Regions from separate parts of the Rhizobium sp. 05L429 genome, predicted to be linked through region 2. Evidence: predicted binding sites of a transcription regulator. Region 2 holds the regulator's gene; the other holds the start of a gene.
The links. The regulator HrcA, encoded in region 2, represses chaperone genes, less so after heat shock. The targets are predictions, from matches to a motif close to GTTAGCACTCNCNNNNNGNGAGTGCTAAC.
Positions count from the first base shown of each region.

Region 1: groES (co-chaperone GroES) is a predicted target of HrcA. The motif match lies at 2,697-2,725, and genes of this name have one in related genera.

Region 1 covers NZ_JBFTNV010000043.1:12,724-20,246, forward strand. The annotation lists gene groL (chaperonin GroEL) at 650-2,287, opposite strand; gene groES (co-chaperone GroES) at 2,344-2,640, opposite strand; gene AC1DNW_RS31760 (TIGR01459 family HAD-type hydrolase) at 3,051-3,899, shown strand; gene AC1DNW_RS31765 (bifunctional riboflavin kinase/FAD synthetase) at 3,914-4,897, shown strand; gene AC1DNW_RS31770 (MFS transporter) at 4,958-6,172, opposite strand; gene AC1DNW_RS31775 (hypothetical protein) at 6,233-6,529, opposite strand; gene ileS (isoleucine--tRNA ligase) at 6,598-7,523, shown strand, end outside.
Region 2 covers NZ_JBFTNV010000008.1:27,758-33,220, reverse strand. The annotation lists gene hemW (radical SAM family heme chaperone HemW) at 1-624, opposite strand, end outside; gene rdgB (RdgB/HAM1 family non-canonical purine NTP pyrophosphatase) at 640-1,284, opposite strand; gene AC1DNW_RS10325 (VOC family protein) at 1,294-1,710, opposite strand; gene rph (ribonuclease PH) at 1,783-2,499, opposite strand; gene hrcA (heat-inducible transcriptional repressor HrcA) at 2,677-3,765, shown strand; gene grpE (nucleotide exchange factor GrpE) at 3,877-4,512, shown strand; gene AC1DNW_RS10305 (nucleoside hydrolase) at 4,587-5,463, opposite strand, start outside.

The DNA.
Region 1 (7,523 bases), on a different contig from region 2:
GCAGGGTCGCCGCCCGACTATGTCCTGCAAGATTTACTTTCATATGTTAGCGGAGACCTTCGAAGCCCGAATGTTCACGCATGGCCGTTGGCGCGGTCCGGTCTCGTCTGCGGCGAGATTTGCTCCGGGCGAACGTCAATTGCAGCGCGGATTTATAGGAGCTTCTGCGCAAACGGCAACGCCTTTTTGCGGGGCGTTAGGCTGACGTTATGATCAGGATTTTGAGCGGATTTGCGCGTTATCCGATTAGTCGGGTGACGAAAAGTCTCATTTATGCGTTGTGGAAACGGTTCCACGCATACCATAGCATGCAATTCTCATAATTTAGGCTGCTGGGAGACCGAATTTCCCTGGCCGAAAAAATACATGGCACGCAAGTTTCGCGAAAGCCTCGCACGAAAACCGGGCTTTCCGATTGGTTGATTGAACGTTTAAGCATCCTGTTAAATAAAATATTTTCGAATCGCCTGAATAAAGAAAAGGGCGGCCCGAAGACCGCCCTTCCTGTTCCGGAGACCGGAATGGATGTCAGTGACGGCTTTCGCCTATCACATCATGTCCATACCGCCTGTTCAGCGCGCTTGACGCGCTGAACCACTTTGGATGATGGGCGGCTTTACGGACGATGCTGTGAAAGGCCGTTGGCCTATCACATCATGTCCATACCGCCCATGCCGCCCATGCCACCAGGCATTGCCGGAGCGTCCTTCTTCGGCAGCTCGGCGATCATGGCTTCCGTGGTGATCAGCAGCGAGGCAACCGAAGCTGCGTTCTGCAGAGCCGTACGGACAACCTTGAGCGGGTCGACGATGCCCATGGCGATCATGTCGCCATACTCGGACGTCTGGGCATTGTAGCCGTAGTTGTCTTCGTTCTTGTCGAGAACCTTGCCGACAACGATCGAAGCTTCGTCACCAGCGTTTTCTGCGATCTGGCGAACCAGAGACTGCAGAGCGCGGCGAACGATGTTGACGCCGGCTTCCTGATCCTGGTTTTCACCCTTGACAGTGATCTTCGTGGAAGAGCGCAGGAGAGCGATACCGCCGCCCGGGACGATGCCTTCCTGAACAGCAGCGCGCGTCGCGTTGAGAGCGTCGTCGATGCGGTCCTTCTTTTCCTTCACTTCGATTTCCGTCGAGCCGCCGACGCGGATAACGGCAACGCCGCCAGCGAGCTTGGCAAGACGTTCCTGCAGCTTTTCGCGGTCGTAGTCGGAGGTGGTTTCTTCGATCTGAGCCTTGATCTGGGCAACACGGCCTTCGATGTCGGACTTGGCGCCAGCGCCGTCGACGATCGTGGTGTTTTCCTTGGAGATCGAAACCTTCTTGGTACGGCCGAGCATGTCGAGGGTGACAGACTCAAGCTTGATGCCAAGGTCTTCGGAAATGACAGTGCCGCCCGTCAGGATGGCGATGTCTTCCAGCATGGCCTTGCGGCGGTCGCCGAAGCCCGGAGCCTTGACAGCAGCGATCTTCAGGCCGCCGCGCAGCTTGTTGACGACGAGCGTAGCAAGAGCTTCGCCTTCGACGTCTTCAGCGATGATGAGGAGCGGCTTGCCGGTCTGAACGACAGCTTCGAGAACCGGGAGCATGGACTGCAGGTTCGAGAGCTTCTTTTCGTGCAGCAGGATGAAAGCGTCTTCGAGGTCAGCAACCATCTTTTCCGGGTTGGTGACGAAGTACGGGCTCAGGTAGCCGCGGTCGAACTGCATGCCTTCGACGACTTCGAGCTCGGTTTCAGCGGTCTTGGCTTCTTCGACGGTGATGACGCCTTCGTTGCCAACCTTCTGCATGGCTTCAGCAATGTCGAGACCGACCTGCTTGTCGCCGTTTGCGGAGATCGTGCCGACCTGTGCAACTTCTTCCGACGTGGAGATCTTCTTGGCCTTGGCCTGGAGATCCTTGACGACTTCAGCAACAGCGAGGTCGATGCCGCGCTTCAGGTCCATCGGGTTCATGCCGGCTGCTACAGCCTTGTTGCCTTCGCGAACGATGGCCTGTGCAAGAACCGTGGCGGTCGTCGTGCCGTCGCCGGCAACGTCGTTGGTCTTCGAAGCAACTTCGCGGACCATCTGGGCGCCCATGTTTTCGAACTTGTCTTCGAGTTCGATTTCCTTGGCGACCGAAACACCGTCCTTGGTGATGCGCGGAGCGCCGAAGGACTTGTCGATAACGACGTTACGGCCCTTCGGACCAAGCGTGACCTTCACTGCGTCAGCGAGGATATCGACGCCGCGCAGCATCTTTTCGCGCGCGCTGCGGCCGAATTTTACTTCTTTAGCTGCCATTTTGAGAACTCCTGAAAAGGGGTGTCAGCGATTACAGGTGAAAGACATCCGGCTGATTAGCCGATGATGCCCATGATGTCGGCTTCCTTCATGATGAGAAGGTCTTCGCCGTCGATCTTGACTTCGGTGCCCGACCACTTGCCGAACAGAATGCGGTCGCCGGCCTTGACGTCCAGCGGAACGACCTTGCCGGATTCGTCACGAGCGCCGGAGCCGACGGCGACGATTTCGCCTTCCTGCGGCTTTTCCTTGGCGGTGTCCGGGATGATGATGCCACCCTTGGTCTTGGCTTCGGATTCAACGCGGCGAACGACGACGCGATCGTGAAGCGGGCGGAAATTGGTGCTTGCCATTGTCTAATCCCTCGATCAAATGACATTCGCGGACCGGGGTGGCCCACAATGGAGATGTTAGCACTCAACTCCTGTGAGTGCTAGCGCCGTGCATTTAGGGATGGCTCCAGAAGGAGTCAAGAAGAGCCCTCACGGATTTTTGTGCCGGAATTGTGGAGATGGCGGGATTTGTCCGACGTCGTTACCGAGCCGCGGCTGGTCCATCTTTCTCACAGCGCTGGTCGGGATGGCGCGCGCTTGGTCCTGCAGTGCTCGCCATCCTCCGTCACGCTGTTCCGCTCCAAGGTTAGATGGTGAAGAGCCTTGGCTTCTGTGGCTCGCGGCGTTCTTCGCTTGACGTAGAAATGCCTTGCCATCGAAGCCCGCCTTTGCAATGTCACCGGTGACCGAAAGCGAAGCAGGAAAGCGGAATGGCAAAGCGGATTGCGAACTTCTCCGAGATCACCGATCGATACGATGTGGTGCTCTGTGATGTCTGGGGCGTCGTCCATAACGGCGTCGATCCGTTTCCGAAGGCGGGCGAGGCGCTGGAGGCAGCCCGTGCGGCCGGCCTGACCGTCGTTCTCATCACTAATTCGCCGCGCGTCTCCTGGCAGGTCGTCGAGCAGCTGCGCCAGATCGGCGTGCCCGACAGCGCCTATGACCGCATCGTCACCTCGGGCGATGTCACGCGTACGCTGATTGCCGAAGGTCCGCGCAAGGTCTTCCTGCTCGGCCCCGAGCGCGACAGCCCGCTCCTTGAAGGCCTCGATATCGAGCGCGCCGCTGCCGGCGAAGCCACCTCCGTTGTCTGTACCGGCTTTTTCGACGACGAGACGCAGACGCCCGAGGACTACACGGACATACTGCTGGACTTCAAAGCTCGCAACGTGCCGATGATCTGCGCCAATCCCGATCTCGTCGTCGAGCGCGGTCACCGCATCATTCCCTGCGCCGGTGCCATGGCCGCCTATTATGAACAACTCGGCGGTTCCACKCGCATTGCCGGAAAACCGCACCGGCCGATCTATGAGGCGACGCTTGTCGCTGCCCGCGAGGTCCGCGGCGATTTCCCCATCGATCGCGTGTTGGCGATCGGCGACGGCATGCCGACGGATGTCCGCGGCGCCTTGAATTATGGGCTCGACCTTCTCTACATCAGCGGTGGTATCCACGCGAAGGAATATACGTTGAACGGCGAAACCGACGAGGCGATCCTCAACGCCTATCTCCAACGGGAAAAAGCCGCACCCAAGTGGTGGATGCCGCGCCTCGCATAAGAGAAAACAAGCCGATGACCGTTTTCCACCGCAATGAAACCCGCGATCCGCTGCCCGAGCATTTGAAGGGCGGCGTCATCGCCATCGGCAATTTCGATGGCGTTCATCGCGGCCATCAGTCGGTGCTGAACCGGGCGCTCGATATTGCCAGCGCGCGCGGGGTGCCGGCTCTCGTGCTGACCTTCGAGCCGCATCCGCGCACCGTCTTCAAGCCGGATGCGCCGGTCTTCCGGCTGACACCCGCGCCACTCAAGGCGCGCATCCTGGAAGAGCTGGGCTTCAACGCGGTCATCGAATATCCTTTCGATTACGAATTTTCCCAGCGCTCGGCGGAAGAGTTCATCCACTCCATCCTGAAGGACTGGCTCGGCGCGTCCGAGGTGGTGACCGGCTTCGATTTCCATTTCGGCCGCGGCCGCGAGGGTGGGCCTGCCTTTCTGATGGACGCCGGCAACAGATATGGGTTCGGCGTCACTCTGATCGACGCGTTCCGCGACGAGAATACCGACGTCGTCTCCTCGAGTCATATTCGTGCGCTGCTGAAGGAAGGCGATGTCTCCTCGGTCGCCGCCATGCTCGGCTATCGCTATACCGTGCAGTCGAAGGTCATTGACGGCGAGAAGCTCGGCCGTCAGCTTGGCTTTCCGACCGCCAACATGCGGCTGCCGCCAGAGGCGGAGCTTGCAGCAGGCATCTATGCCGTCCGCTTCCGCCTCGAAAACGGCAAGCTCCATAATGCGGTGGCGAGCTATGGCCGCCGCCCAACGGTGACGGAAAACGGCGCGCCGCTGCTCGAAACCTATCTCTTCGATTTCAGCGGCGATCTCTACGGCCAGACCTGTTCGGTGTCCTTCTTCGGCCATCTGCGTCCCGAACTGAGGTTCGACGGGCTTGATCCGCTCGTCGCGCAGATCAAGCGCGACGAGGAGGAGGCGAGGGCGCTTCTGTCAGGCGTCCGGCCGCTCGGCGAGCTGGATCGGAAGCTCTGTTTCGACTGAGCAATTCCAGCAAGTGCATAGCGGTTTTGCGTCCGGAATTGCATAATAACAAGGTCATGCTCAGGCCGTGCCGAGCGCTGGCTGAGCCTTCTGGCGCGGGAGTGGTGGAAAGGCGAGTGCAATGCCTGCCGCACCGAGCCCAACCAACGCGGAGCCGATGAAGAGCCACGAGTAGTTGGCATAGCTATCGTAGATCCAGCCGCCGATCAGCGGTCCGAAGGCCATGCCGATGCTGGATAGCATCGTCGCCGCCCCGAACACCGTGCCGATGATGCGCGGGCCGAAATATTCACGTGCAAGCACCGCATAGAGCGGCATCACCCCGCCATAGGCGCTGCCGAAGATCACGGCGAGTGCATAGAACTCCCCGAGCTTGCTGACGGCAAGATAGGTGGCAAGGGCTGCCGCTTGCACCAGCAAGCCCGCGATGATGACCGGCTTCACGCCGATCCGGTCCGCCAGCGTGCCGTAGACCAGGCGACCGCCGAGACCGGCCAGGCCCTCGACGCTATAGATGCTGACGGCAGCCATAGGAGCTACGCCACAGAGTGTCGCGTAGCTCACCATATGGAAGATCGGCCCGGAATGGGCAGCACAGCAGGCAAAGAAGGTAAGCCCGAGAACGATGAACTGCGGCGAGCGGAAAACCTTCCACAGATTTGGAGTTCCGCCATCGGTTGAGACGATGACCTCATGCGTATCCTGGGGCGGTGAGGGCCGGCGGCGCACAAGCAGGGCCGCGGGGATCATCAGGATGAGCGCACCGATGCCGATGATCATCATCGCCGGTCGCCATTCATAGGCGGTAATGAGCCAGCGTGCGAAGGGCGAAATCGTCATCGGTGCAACACCCATGCCCGCTGAAACCAGCGATACGGCAAGGCCGCGGTTCTCGTCGAACCACTCCGTGGTCGCTGCGATCATCGGCGCGAAGAAGGCGCTGGCCGAGAGGCCGACAAGCACGCCATAGGTCAACTGGAACTGTAAGAGCGTTTCCGCCCGGCTGGCGAGAACCAGTGCCAGCCCGAGAATGACGGAGCCGATCAGCACGACAGGGCGCGGCCCGTAGCGATCGCTGGCCGCGCCCCAGAAGAAGCCGCCGATACCCATGACGATGAAATTCAGCGTCATGGCGCTGGCAATGCCGGCATGCGACCAGCCGGTGGCATCGGCGATCGGCTGCTGGAAGATGGCGAGCGAAAACATGGCGCCGAGCGCCACGCACGTCATCAGTGCGCCGGCCGCGACGATAACCCAACGATAGGAACTGCTCATATCCTCATCACTCCTTGCGGGCGGGTTTGATCGGCATGATGAATTTTCGCTGCCCGTGTGTCAAAGACGTTCGGACAAAGGGGAATTCGACAGGGGTTTTGGATTTTTTGCATTGGGAGTAGCAAAACCGTAGCCATGGATGCCTACCGTTCGTTTTTTGATGCGGAAGGCATTCGGGTTGCGGCTTTTCACGAGGTTGCGGGTCCGAAATCCCTCTTCCTTTTCCGCTGAAAAGCGCTTATGAACCGGCCCGATGAGTAAATTCCGGCTGGCGCATTCGATACGAATTATCGGCCCGGTCTTCCGCGCGCGCTGAGCGGCCGGAAGGTCCGGGTTTTCGGCGCTTGGATTGAGCAAGCGCTTTCCGTCACCACAGATTTCATATCCGCGAGCCCTTGTCGGGCCGCCAGAAGCGATTGTTACACATGACCGAAACAGCCGAAAAGATCGATTACTCGAAGACCCTCTATCTGCCCGAGACGGATTTCCCCATGCGCGCCGGCCTGCCGCAGAAGGAGCCGGAACTCGTTGCCCGCTGGCAGCAGATGGATCTCTACAAGAAACTGCGTGCCTCGGCCGCCGGCCGCGAAAAATTCGTCCTGCACGACGGCCCGCCCTATGCCAACGGCAACATCCATATCGGCCACGCGCTGAACAAGATCCTCAAGGACGTCATCACCCGCTCCTTCCAGATGCGCGGCTACGACTCCAACTACGTTCCCGGCTGGGACTGCCACGGCCTGCCGATCGAATGGAAGATCGAGGAAGAGAACTATCGCGCCAAGGGCAAGGCCAAGCCTGACCTGACCGAGCCCTCGGCGATGATCGAATTCCGCCGCGAATGCCGCGCCTATGCCGAAAAGTGGATCGCCATCCAGGGTGCCGAATTCCAGCGTCTCGGTATCGTCGGCGATTTCGAAAACCCGTACCTGACGATGAACTTCCATGCGGAAAGCCGCATCGCCGGCGAACTGCTGAAGATCGCCAGGAGCGGCCAGCTTTATCGCGGCTCCAAGCCGATCATGTGGTCGGTCGTCGAGCGCACTGCGCTCGCGGAAGCCGAAGTCGAATACCACGACTACGAGAGCGACACGATCTGGGTGAAGTTCCCGGTCGCGGAAGGCCCTGCTGGTGTCAAGGATGCCTTCGTCGTCATCTGGACCACCACGCCCTGGACGATCCCCGGCAACCGGGCAATCGCCTATTCCTCGCGTGTTGCTTACGGCCTTTACGAAGTGACGGCTGCCGAGAACGATTTTGGTCCGCGTCCGGGCGAGAAGCTGATCTTTGCCGACAAGCTCGCTGAAGAATCCTTCGCCAAGGCAAAGCTGCAATACAAGCGGCACGCCGA
Region 2 (5,463 bases):
ATAGAGCGAGAGATGATCGACCGCATAGGAGATCGCTTCCTTCAGTTCGCGCTCCCATTCTTCCACCGTCTGGTTCGGCCTGGCATAGATCAGGTCGAAGGACATGCGCGGGAAGATGTCGCGCGCCAGCTTGATCGCCTTCAGCGCATCGGCGACGTCGTGCAGCCGCCCGAGGAATTTCAGGTCACGGTCGTTGAGCGCCTGCACGCCGAGCGACACACGGTTGACGCCGGCAGCGCGATAGCCGCGGAAGCGTTCCGCCTCGACGCTGGAAGGGTTGGCCTCCATCGTGATCTCGATGCCATCAGGCACATGCCAGTACCGCGAAATGCCATCAAGGATCGCATCGACCGTTTCCGGCTTCATCAGCGAGGGCGTGCCCCCGCCGAGGAAGATGCTGGTCACCGTCTTCGGCCCGCTCATCTGGCGGGCAGTGGCGATCTCCTTCAGGAAAGCGGCGACATAGCGCTCCTGATCGACCGGCTGATGCCGGACATGGCTGTTGAAATCGCAATAGGGACACTTCGCCGCGCAGAAAGGCCAATGCACATAGACCCCGAAACCGGGCTCGCCGGTATCTGGCAGAAGCTTTGCGTCGGGCATCAGCGCAGGCGACTCGATCATGTTCAAAGCTTGGCCCTATGCTTCCAGGCAGGTTTCGACAAAGAGCTTGAAGGCGCGGGCGCGATGCGACAGAGCCTGCGGTTTGCCGATACTCCAGCCATGCTTTTCTTCCGCGCTCATCTCGCCGAACGTCACATCATAGCCTTCCGGCTGGAAAACCGGATCATAGCCGAAACCCTGCATTCCGCGCGGCGGCCAGGCGACGGTGCCTTCCACTTCGCCGCGGAAAAGCTCGGTATGGCCATCCGGCCAGGCAAGGCAGAGCACGCTGACGAAACGCGCGGTGCGCTGTTCGGGCTTCTTGGCGCCGGCCTTTTCCAGTGCCTTCTCGACCTTTTCCATCGCCATGCCAAAATCGCGGGTGCCGTTGCCGGTCTCCGCCCAGTCGGCCGTGTAGACACCCGGATCGCCGCCGAGTGCATCGACGACGAGACCCGAATCGTCAGAAAGCGCCGGCATGCCCGAGGCTTCAGCCGAGGCGAGCGCCTTGATCGTCGCATTTTCCTCGAAGGTCGTCCCGGTTTCCTTGGGTTCGATGAAATTGAGTTCGGCAGCCGATTTGGCGGTAAAGCCGAGCGGCCCGATCAGATCCTGAATCTCGCGGATCTTGCCCTGGTTATGGCTGGCAACGACAATGGTCTTGGTTTCGAGCTTACGCATAAAATATCCTTATTCCATGCCCCAGATTTTCGCCTCCGCGCATTCCAGGCTGTTGCCATCAGGATCGCGGAAATAAATCGATCGGCCGCCCTGCGGCCAGTGAACCTCGGATTCGATACCGATACCGGCTGCCTGCAGCTTCCTGGCCATCTGATCGAGATAATCTCCCGAAACCCTGAAGCAGGCATGGCCCTTTCCGGTCGTGCCATGCGGCGGAACCTGCAGACTGTCAGGTGCCGGCGGCTTCATCGTTTCCTTCGGGTTAAAGATCAGCAGTACGCCCGATCCGCACCGGAAGAACACATGGCGGTTGCCCGACCGTGCGATCTTCTCGAGACCCAGCACATTCCCGTAGAAGGCTTCAGCCGCATCGAGATCTGCGGCATAAAGCGCGGTTTCAAGAATGCCTTCGATCGGGTGGGCCATTACCGCCTCTTGGTCCGGCTGTCCCCGAAACGGGGACAAGGAAAATTCATTGATAGGCCCGAACGGATGCCCTCAGGCGATTGCCTGCTTCTGCAGGTCCACCAGTTCGGCGATACCGGCCTTGGCAAGGCCCATCAGCGAAGAAAATTCTTCCTCGGTGAAAGGCGTGCCTTCCGCCGTGCCCTGAATCTCGACGATACCGCCGGCGCCCGTCATGACGAAATTGGCATCGGTTTCGGCAGAAGAATCTTCGAGATAGTCKAGGTCGATAACCGGCTGGCTGGCGAAGATGCCGCAGGAGATCGCCGCGACATGATCCTTCAGGACGCGGTCGGCCTTGATCATGTTGCGGGTTTCCATCCAGCGCAGGCAGTCGTAAAGCGCAATCCAGGCCCCGGTGATGGAGGCCGTACGCGTGCCGCCATCCGCCTGGATAACGTCGCAGTCGAGCGTGATCTGGCGCTCGCCGAGCGCGGTCAGGTCGACCACAGCGCGCAGCGAACGGCCGATGAGGCGTTGGATCTCCTGCGTGCGGCCACCCTGTTTGCCGGTAGCGGCTTCGCGCTTCATACGCTCGCCTGTCGCGCGCGGCAACATGCCGTATTCGGCGGTAACCCAGCCCTTGCCGCTATTGCGCAGCCATGGCGGTGTCTTGTCTTCAAGGCTTGCCGTGCAGAGCACATGCGTATCGCCGAATTTCACCAGGCAGGAGCCTTCGGCATGCTTGGAAAAATTGCGCTCGAAGGAGACCTTGCGCATCTGGTCTGTTTTTCTGCCTGAAGGCCGCATTCTCTTCTCCTGAAACATGATGCCGAAAAGCGTGAGCGGGTCCCGGCAATGCCATGCCTGCATCTGTATTGTCGCCCGCTTCTACGATTGGCTGCGTGCATTTGCAAATTCCCTTTTGCCACGGGGGTAAGTTTGGCTATATTTCCCGGATATCATTCAGTACGGGTGCGAAAGTTCATGAGCTACAGGTCGACATCGGTTTCGGATGCCGTGGCCGCGCTGGATGAACGATCCAAGGAAATCTTCCGACGTATCGTCGAAGGTTATCTGGAGCACGGCGAACCGTTGGGTTCCCGCAATCTGTCACGTCTTCTGCCCATGTCACTGTCGCCCGCCTCTGTGCGCAATGTCATGAGCGACCTGGAAGAACTGGGGCTCATCTATTCGCCGCATGTCAGTGCCGGCCGCCTGCCCACGCAGGTGGGGCTGCGCTTCTTTGTCGATGCCTTCATGCAGGTCGGCGATCTCTCTGTCGAGGAGCGCGCCAGCATCGACCGACAGGTGCGGGCCGGAAACCGCGACAATCCCGTGGAATCGATGATGAACGAGGCAAGTCGCATGCWCTCGGGCATTTCGCGCGGCGCCGGCCTCGTCATCACGTCCAAGAGCGATTCGGTGCTGAAGCATGTCGAGTTCATCCGCCTGGAGCCTACCAAGGCTCTGGCCGTGCTTGTCGGTGATCACGATCAGGTGGAAAACCGAATCATCGAGCTGCCTGCGGGCGTTACCTCTTCGCAGCTCACCGAAGCCGCAAATTTCCTCAACGCGCACATGACCGGGCAAACGCTGCCGGAATTGCGCCTGCAATTGAGCCGACTGAAAGATGAAGTTCGCCACGAGCTCGATGCGCTGTCGCGGGATCTCGTGGAGCGTGGCATTGCCGTATGGGCCGGCAACTCGGACGAGACAAAGCCAGCGCAACTCATCATCCGCGGCCGCGCAAACCTGCTGGAAGGCGTGGGCGGGGCGGAAGACCTCGACCGTCTGCGCCTGCTCTTTGACGACCTGGAGAAGAAGGACAGCTTGATCGAGCTCCTGAACCTTGCTGAAAGCGGACCCGGCGTGCGCATCTTCATCGGTTCGGAGAACAAGCTCTTCTCGCTTTCCGGTTCCTCCCTGATCGTTGCCCCCTATCGCGATGACGACGACCGCATTGTCGGAGCGGTGGGCGTGATTGGCCCCACGCGGCTTAATTATTCCCGCATCGTGCCGATGGTGGACTATACGGCCCAGCTCGTGTCGCGCCTTTCGCGCGGATCTCTCTGATCCCTCACGCGAAACCGGCTGAATTTCAGCTTCTTCGTCACGCAGACTTGATTTTTTCCGGCCAAACATCGATATCGGGCGCATCTGAGAATATATGAACCGGAGACCGTCATGACTGATGAAACGACGCAAAACGGACCTGACGCAGCTGCGGCAGAAGCCGCAGCCCACGCTGCCGCAAACGTCGAGAATGAAGCCGTGAAGGAAGCAGCTGCAAGCGAACCAGATCCGCTTGAGCTTCTGAAGGCCGAGAATGCCGAACTGCGCGACCGCTATTTGCGGCTCGCGGCCGAAATGGACAATCTGCGCCGCCGCACGGAGCGCGAGGTCAAGGATGCCAAGTCCTATTCCGTCGCAGGCTTCGCTCGCGACATGCTGGCCGTCTCGGACAACCTGCGCCGCGCGCTCGACTCCATTCCTGCCGAAGTGAAGGAAACGGCCGATGCCGGCCTGACCACGCTGATTGAAGGTGTGGATATGACCGAGCGTTCAATGCTCTCGGCTCTCGAGCGCCACGGCGTTCGCAAGCTGGAGCCGGTTGGCCAGAAGTTCGACCCGAACTTCCATCAGGCGATGTTCGAAGTGCCGAATACCGAAGTGCCGAACAATACGGTCGTGCAGGTGGTGCAGGCCGGTTTCTMCATCGGCGAACGCGTGCTGCGCCCGGCCATGGTCGGCGTTGCCAAGGGTGGTCCGAAACTCGTCGAAGCCGAGGCCAACTCGGTGCTGGACGAGAAGGACGCCTAAGACGATAAGGACGCCCGACAATTAAGAAAAGGCCGCGCTGGCGGCCTTTTCTGTTCCTGTCTAACCTTGGTGGATCATATCCGCGCGAAGCGCTCGATCAGCAGATCGAAGAATCCGTCGGCATCCACGTGGCGCATGACCTTCGCATTGCGCTTGCGGTCGGTCACATGCCACCAGTCGACGACCGTCATGCCGACTGTCAGCTCCGACGTCACCTCGATCTCGACATTGCAGTCCCGGCCCTTGAAGAGTTCGGGTTTCAGCAGGTAGGCCACCGTCGTCGGGTCGTGCAGCGGGCCGCCGTCCGAGCCGTATTTTTCGATGTCGAAGCGCTCGAAGAATTCCAGCATCTCCACCATCGCCTTGGCCGGCGCGGTGCCGATCTCGGCCATCCGCTTCACCCGGTCCTTGCGGGTCAGAAGCTGGTGCGTGACGTCGAGCGGCATCATGACGACAGGCACGCCCGAGCGAAACACAATGTCGGCCGCTTCCGGATCGACGTAGATGTTGAATTCCGCAGCCGGCGTGATATTGCCGCCTTCAAAGAAACCGCCACCCATCATCACAAGCTCGCGGATACGCGGAATGATGTCGGGCGCCTTCCGGAAAGCCATGCCGATATTGGTCAGCGGTCCGAGCGTACAGAGCGTGACGGTGCCTTCCGGCTCGCGTCGCAGCGTTTCGATAATGAAGTCGACGGAATGCTGTGCCTGCAGCGGCATCGTCGGCTCGGGAAGGGTCGGGCCATCGAGGCCGGTCTTGCCATGCACATGCTCGGCGGTAACCAGCTTGCGGGCGATCGGCCGGTCGGCGCCGGCAAAGACCTTGATGTCAGTCCGCTCGCAAAGCTCGCAGATGATGCGCGCGTTGCGGCTCGTCAGAGACAGCGGCACATTGCCGGCGACGGTAGTGATGCCCAGCACGTCAAGCTCTTGCCTGCTGCCGAAGGCC